DNA from 2 places in the Streptomyces sp. NBC_00631 genome. Region 1 is predicted to be linked to the other one. Evidence: riboswitches for the same ligand, from Rfam matches in the RefSeq annotation. Region 1 holds a riboswitch; the other holds the start of a gene.

Evidence for each region. Region 1 has a riboswitch for S-adenosylmethionine ahead of thrC (threonine synthase). Riboswitches for the same ligand answer to the same signal wherever they lie in the genome.
Region 2: it holds a riboswitch for S-adenosylmethionine, as region 1 does, so the genes downstream of both, OHB00_RS14495 (aminotransferase class V-fold PLP-dependent enzyme) here and thrC (threonine synthase) in region 1, are expected to answer to the same signal.

Annotation. Positions count from the first base shown of each region.
Region 1 is NZ_CP107734.1:5,143,313-5,146,693, reverse strand. It holds gene OHB00_RS23495 (trehalose-6-phosphate synthase) at 1-546, opposite strand, end outside; gene OHB00_RS23490 (glucosyl-3-phosphoglycerate synthase) at 666-1,610, opposite strand; SAM riboswitch class I at 1,768-1,929, shown strand; gene thrC (threonine synthase) at 1,948-3,231, shown strand; gene OHB00_RS23480 (MoaD/ThiS family protein) at 3,275-3,381, shown strand, end outside.
Region 2 is NZ_CP107734.1:3,158,277-3,161,657, forward strand. It holds gene OHB00_RS14495 (aminotransferase class V-fold PLP-dependent enzyme) at 70-1,449, opposite strand; SAM riboswitch class IV at 1,610-1,726, opposite strand; gene trpD (anthranilate phosphoribosyltransferase) at 1,981-3,045, opposite strand; gene OHB00_RS14505 (cytochrome bc complex cytochrome b subunit) at 3,179-3,381, opposite strand, start outside.

The DNA.
Region 1 (3,381 bases):
GGTGTGGGAGAAGTGGCCGATGCGCAGGTCCGGGCGCAGGCGGCGCAGCATCCGCGGGGCCAGTGCCAGGTGGTAGTCCTGGATGACCACCACCGCGCCCTGGGCCGCCTCCTCCGCCAGTGCCTCGGCGAAGGCGCGGTTGTAGGCCTGGTACGACGCCCACTGCCGCCGGAACTCCGCGTCGAAGACGGGCTCCAGCGGGGTCTGGTAGAGCATGTGGTGGACGAACCACAGCACCGAGTTCGCGATGCCGTTGTACGCGTCGGAGAACACGTCCGCGTCGATGTCGAGCATCCGGACCTGCTGCCCGCCGGTGTCCCCGGCCGGCAGCCGGCCGCCCTCGGCCCGCCGCACCGCCTCCCGGTCGCCGCCGCTCAGCGCCGCGCACACCCACACCGCGTTCGCGTCCGGCCCGATGGCCGAAAGCCCCGAGACCAGCCCGCCACCGCCCCGTCTGGCGTGCAGGGAACCGTCTTCGCGCAGCTCGTACGAGACCGGGCCGCGGTTCGAGGCGACCAGCACCTCGGCACCGCCGGTGGAAGCCATGGGAGAAGCCATACGCCTGAACCTAGCCCGGCCCGTAAACGCTCAAACGTACGGCCGCGCCCGACGCGCCGCCGTATACGGCCGTACGGCGAAGTCACGCCACGACGTCGGCCATGACGTCACGCCACCCGGCGCTCGGCGTACTCCGTGATCTCCACCATCGGCGGCCGTTCCTCCGTGTCCACGGAGTACGTGCGCGGTTCGAAGCCGTCCTCGCCCCTTTCGAACTGGGTGAGGGAGGGGCGGATCAGGTGGCCGCGGGCCAGCCGCAGCTGGGCGGTGCGGTAGATCGCGGCGGACATCCGGCCGAGGGCCTGGCCGTCCTGGTGGCGGTGTTTGCGGACCCCGACATCGACCTGGGCGAGGGCGTCGAGGCCCACCAGGTGCAGGGCGTCGACCAGCATGCCGAGCTCCACGCCGTAGCCGACCGGGAAGGGGAGCTGTTCCAGCAGGGAGCGCCGGGCCGCGTACTCGCCGCCGAGCGGCTGGACGAAACCGGCCAGCTGCGGCCAGTGCATGTTCAGCAGCGGGCGGGCCATCAGTTCGGTGACCCGGCCGCCCTGTCCGGCGGCGCCGCCGAGCGGACGGTCGTACATCGCCTTGACCAGGTCCACGTCCGGGTCGGTGAGGAGCGGGCCGACGATGCCGGCGACGAAGTCGGAGGAGAACTCCCGCAGGTCGGCGTCGATGAAGCAGACGATGTCCCCGGTGGTGACCAGGAGGGAGCGCCAGAGGACCTCGCCCTTGCCGGGCACGGCGGGGATGCGGGGCAGGATCGCGTCGCGGTGCACGACGCGGGCGCCGGCCGCCGCGGCGACGGCTGCGGTGCGGTCGGTGGAGCCGGAGTCGACGACCACTATCTCGTCGACGAGCGGCACCTGCTGCATGAGGTCGTGGCGGATGATCGCGACGATGTCGCCGACGGTCTCCTCCTCGTTGAGCGCGGGCAGCACGACGCTGACCGTCTGCCCGGAGGACCGTTTGGCGGCCATGACCCGGTGCAGGGGACGATCGGATACGGACCAGGAGCGGGTGGCCAGCCAGCGCTCGACTTCTTCCAGCACGGTCAGCGGCTCCTCACTGTCACGGTCACACGACGAGGTGTGATCCATCTCGCGGTTCGGACGACTCTCTCAACTGTCCTGGCCTTCGGTTACAGTCTTGAACAACGCCGATGACCATCGCATGTCCTGGGGTCACCGGCCGTTGACAACCGCATACAGCTCATCCAGAGGGGCAGAGGGATACGGCCCGATGAAGCCCCGGCAACCCTCCAGTCGGTTCTCGTAGATCGCCGATCAGTGTCGATCGCCCGCGAGGCTCCCGGCTAGGGAAGGTGCCAAATCCGTCTCACGGCGAGATGCGTCGTGAGGAAGATGAGGAGAAAGGGCCTCGCCTCACATGGCTGTGCAGACTGTTGCAAGCACCACGGATTCCACCGTCGACCTCGGCCCCGCCGCTGCCCTCAGCTGCCGCGAGTGCAGTCACCGGGTGCCGCTCGGCCCGGTGTTCGCCTGCGAGGAGTGTTTCGGCCCGCTGGAGATCTCGTACGACTTCTCGGCCTACGACACCGAGGAGCTCCGCAAGCGGATCGAAGCGGGTCCCGCGAACATCTGGCGCTACGCGCCGCTGCTGCCCGTCCCCGCGGACGTGGCGACCAAGCCGAACATCAACCCCGGCTGGACCAAGCTCGTCAAGGCCGACAACCTCGCCCGTGAGCTCGGGGTGACCGGCGGGCTGTACGTGAAGGACGACTCCGGCAACCCGACGCACTCCTTCAAGGACCGCGTCGTCGCCCAGGCCGTCGAGGCCGCCCGTGCCTTCGGCTACACCACCCTCTCCTGCTCCTCCACCGGCAACCTGGCCGGGGCGGTCGGCGCCGCCGCCGCCCGGGCCGGCTTCCGCTCCTGCGTCTTCATCCCGCACGACCTGGAGCAGGGCAAGGTCGTCATGGCCGCGATCTACGGCGGCGAGCTCGTCGGCATCGAGGGCAACTACGACGACGTGAACCGTTTCTGCTCCGAGCTGATCGGCGACTCGGCAGGCGAGGGCTGGGGCTTCGTCAACGTCAACCTGCGGCCGTACTACGCGGAGGGCTCCAAGACCCTGGCGTACGAGATCTGCGAGCAGCTCGGCTGGCAGATCCCGGACCAGCTGGTCATCCCGATCGCGTCCGGCTCGCAGCTCACGAAGATCGACAAGGGGCTGCGGGAGCTGATCAAGCTCGGGCTCGTCGAGGACAAGCCGTACAAGATCTTCGGTGCGCAGGCCGAGGGGTGCTCGCCGGTGTCGGTGGCCTACAAGGAGGGCCACGACGTGGTGCGGCCGCAGAAGCCGAACACCATCGCCAAGTCCCTCGCCATCGGCAACCCGGCCGACGGCCCGTACGTCCTCGACATCGCGCGCCGCACCGGCGGTGCCGTGGAGGACGTCACCGACGAGCAGGTCGTCGACGCCATCAAGCTCCTTGCGCGGACCGAGGGAATCTTCGCGGAAACCGCCGGCGGAGTGACGGTTGGAGTCACCAAAAAGCTCATTGAGAATGGGTTGATTGATCCGGCGAAGTCGGTCGTTGTACTCAACACCGGTGATGGACTGAAGACGCTGGACGCGGTTGCGGGAACCGGACTCACCGCGACCATTCGCCCGAATCTGGAGTCTTTCCGTGAGGCCGGGCTCGCCTGAGTCCCCTGAGAAATAGGGCGTTGCCCAGACCGGAGGTAAAAACGTGAGCGTCACCGTTCGCATCCCCACCATCCTGCGCACCTACACCGGCGGCCAGGCCGAAGTCACCGCCGAAGGCGCCACCCTCGGCGAGGTCATCTCCGACCTGGA
Region 2 (3,381 bases), 2.0 Mb from region 1:
AGTGTGGTTCCCTGCGGGTGCGTCGTGGCTTGTCGCGCAGTTCCCCGCGCCCCCAAAAAAACAGGTAGGTCAGCTCACCGCCGGGACGCAGCGGCCGTCCTCCGTGCGGTACGTCCACTTGGCGCCGTCGGTCACCAGCTCCCGTACCGCCGTCACAAAGCGCTCCACGTGCTCGTCCGGCGTTCCCGCCCCGAAGCTCACCCGGATGGCGTTGAGGGACTTCTCGCCCGGTGCCGCCTCCGGCGCTCCGCACTCGCCCTGGGTCTGGGGGTCGGAGCCCAGCAGGGTCCTGACCAGCGGGTGGGCGCAGAAGAGGCCGTCGCGGACGCCGATGCCGTACTCGGCGGAGAGGGCGGCGGCGAAGTGGGAGCTGTTCCAGCCCTCCACCACGAAGCTGATCACGCCGACGCGCGGGGCGTCGTCGCCGAAGAGGGAGAGGACCTTGACCTCGGGGACCTCGGCGAGGCCCGCGCGGACCTCGGCGATCAGGTGCTCCTCCCGGGCGACCAGGGTGTCCCAGCCCGCCTCGGTCAGCGCCTTGCAGGCGGAGGCGATGGAGTAGGCGCCGATGACGTTGGGCGACCCGGCCTCGTGCCGCGCGGCGCTCTCGTGCCACTCGACGGCCACTCCCCCGTCCTCGCGCCGGGTGACCTTGCGGCTGGCGCCGCCGCCCGCGAGGTAGGGCTCGGCGGCCTGCAGCCAGTCGGCGCGGCCGGCCAGGACGCCGGCGCCGAAGGGGGCGTACAGCTTGTGACCGGAGAAGGCGACCCAGTCGACGTCCAGGTCCCGGACGGAGACGGGGTGGTGCGGGGCCAGCTGGGCGGCGTCCAGGACGATCCGGGCGCCGTGGGCGTGTGCGGTGGCGGCCAGTTCGCGCACCGGCCACAGCTCGCCGGTGACGTTGGAGGCGCCGGTGACACAGACCAGGGCCGGGCCGTAGCCCCCTTCGATCGGCGCGGTACGGTCGGCGAGGGCCTGCTCCAGGGTCGCCACGGCCTGCTGCGGGGTGCGCGGGGCGTCGAGGTAGGTGACCCGGGTGTCCTGCCAGGGCAGCAGGGAGGCGTGGTGTTCGGTCTCGAAGACGAAGACCTGGCAGTCCGCGGGCAGGGTGCGGGCCAGGAGGTTCAGGGAGTCCGTCGTGGAGCGGGTGAAGATCAGCTGGTCGTCGGGGCGGCAGTCGAGGAACTCGGCGACGGTCCGGCGGGCGTTCTCGAAGAGGTCCGTGGAGAGCTGGGAGAGGTAGCCGGCACCGCGGTGGACGCTGCCGTAGTAGGGGGCGTACGCCGCCACGTCGTCCCAGACCCGCTGGAGGGCGGGGGCACTGGCCGCGTAGTCGAGGGCGGCGTAGGTGACCTCGCCGCCGGTGACGAGCGGGACGGTGACGTCCCGGCCCAGAACGGGCAGCGGGGCACAAACGGACCGGGCGGCGGCAGCGGTGGAGACGGACATGGGTGAACTCCCGTGTGAGCAGGTGAAATCCGCCGTGCGAGCGGATGCGCTCAAGCAGCGGCAGGGGAAAAGGGGGATGCGGAGGCGGGGCTCTGCGGCCCTATCGCATTCGCTTGCTCACGGAAGGCTCCTCGACGACCAGGACCCCTGGTGTGCGAGGGGTCCGCGCTTGCCGTGGACCTCACTGCCCACGGCCTGGTCCTCACCCGGGGCACCCCGCCACGGACGGAGGGTTGCCGGACAGTCGGCCGGGGCCTCATGACTGTCACTCATGACCTGGGAAGAAACGTAAGTGAGATGATCGCCGCCGCGCAACTCCTGTCCGGATGACGGGATGGGGGCGAGGACGGTTCGGCACCGCCGGGAAGGCCGCGTGTGGTTGCGCACCGTTGCGGCGGAGAAGGAAGGTGCACGCCGGCCGATTTCATCGGCACCGGCGCCGGGTTTCCTTCTCCGCCGCAACGGCGGCCAGCCACGACGGCGCGGTCCGGCGGTGCCGTACCGCGCCTCAGCCCCCTGACGGCGCCGCCCCTACTTGTTCGTCGCCGCCGCCCAGCGTTCCAGCACCCGCTTGGCCGAACCCGAGTCGATGGACTCGGCCGCTCTGGACATGCCGGCCCGGAGCTGTTCGGCCAGCGTGCCCGGACCCGGGTCCAAGGCCACCAGGGCCGCCGCCGAATTGAGCAGCACCGCGTCCCGTACCGGGCCCGTCTCGCCGTCCAGGAGCCTGCGGGCGACCTCCGCGTTGTACGACGGGTCGCCGCCCCGCAGGGCCTCCACGGGGACCAGGTCGATGCCGACGTCCCGGGGGTCGAAGGTCTCCTCGGTGACCTTGCCGTCGCGGACGGTCCAGACGTGGGACGTGGCGGTCGTCGTCAGTTCGTCGAGGCCGTCGTCGCCACGGAAGACCAGGGAGGAGTTGCCGCGCTCCGCGAAGACGGCCGCGACGACCGGTGCCATACGCGGGTCCGCGACACCGACCGCCTGGGCCCGGACCTTCGCGGGGTTGGTCAGCGGGCCGAGGATGTTGAAGACCGTGCGGATGCCCAACTGGCCGCGCGCGGCGCCCGCGTGACGCAGCGCGGGGTGGAACTTGATGGCGAAGCAGAAGGTGATGCCGGCCTCGTCGGCGACCTCGGCGACCCGCTGCGGGGTCAGGTCGAGGTTGACGCCGAGCTTCTCCAGGACGTCCGAGGCACCGGACGCGGAGGAGGCCGCGCGGTTGCCGTGCTTGACGACCTTCGCCCCGGTGCCGGCCACCACCAGCGCCGACATCGTGGAGATGTTCACCGTCTTCGCGCCGTCGCCGCCCGTCCCGACGATGTCGACCGTGCGGCCCGGCACCTCGATGACGTTGGCGTGCTCGTACATCGTGCGGACGAGCCCGTTGATCTCCTCGACGGTCTCGCCCTTGGCCCGCAGGGCGACGACGAAGCCCGCGATCTGGGCGTCGGTGGCCTGGCCGCGCATGACCTGGTCCATCGCCCAGGCCGTCGCGTCGGCGCTCTGGTCCTGGCCGTACAGCAGCGCGTTCAGCACCTCGGGCCAGGAACGGCCCGCCGCGGTGTCGCCTCCAGCGGGGGTCACAGCGCTCATAAGGCCGCTCCTGATCGTCGTACGGGAAAGGGAGGTTCTCCAGGCCTACCCTATCCAGCTCCGGGCACGGCGAAGGGCCCCCGTCCGTACCCCGGACGGGGGCCCTTCGGCTGTGGCGTGGCGACGCCGCGGATCAGTGGTGGCCGTGGCCGCTCGTGATCTCCTTGTACTCCTCGACGGTCGGCTTCGGGATCTGGTTGTCCTCGCCGTAGTAGGCGTTGCTCAGCTTGGCGCGGAGCTTCTCGGAGCCCTTGATCTTGCGCTCGACACCGTTCTCGTCGACCGCCGGGCCGACCTGGGCCGGCTCGTACTGGTGGTGCGCCGTGAGGGTGTGCA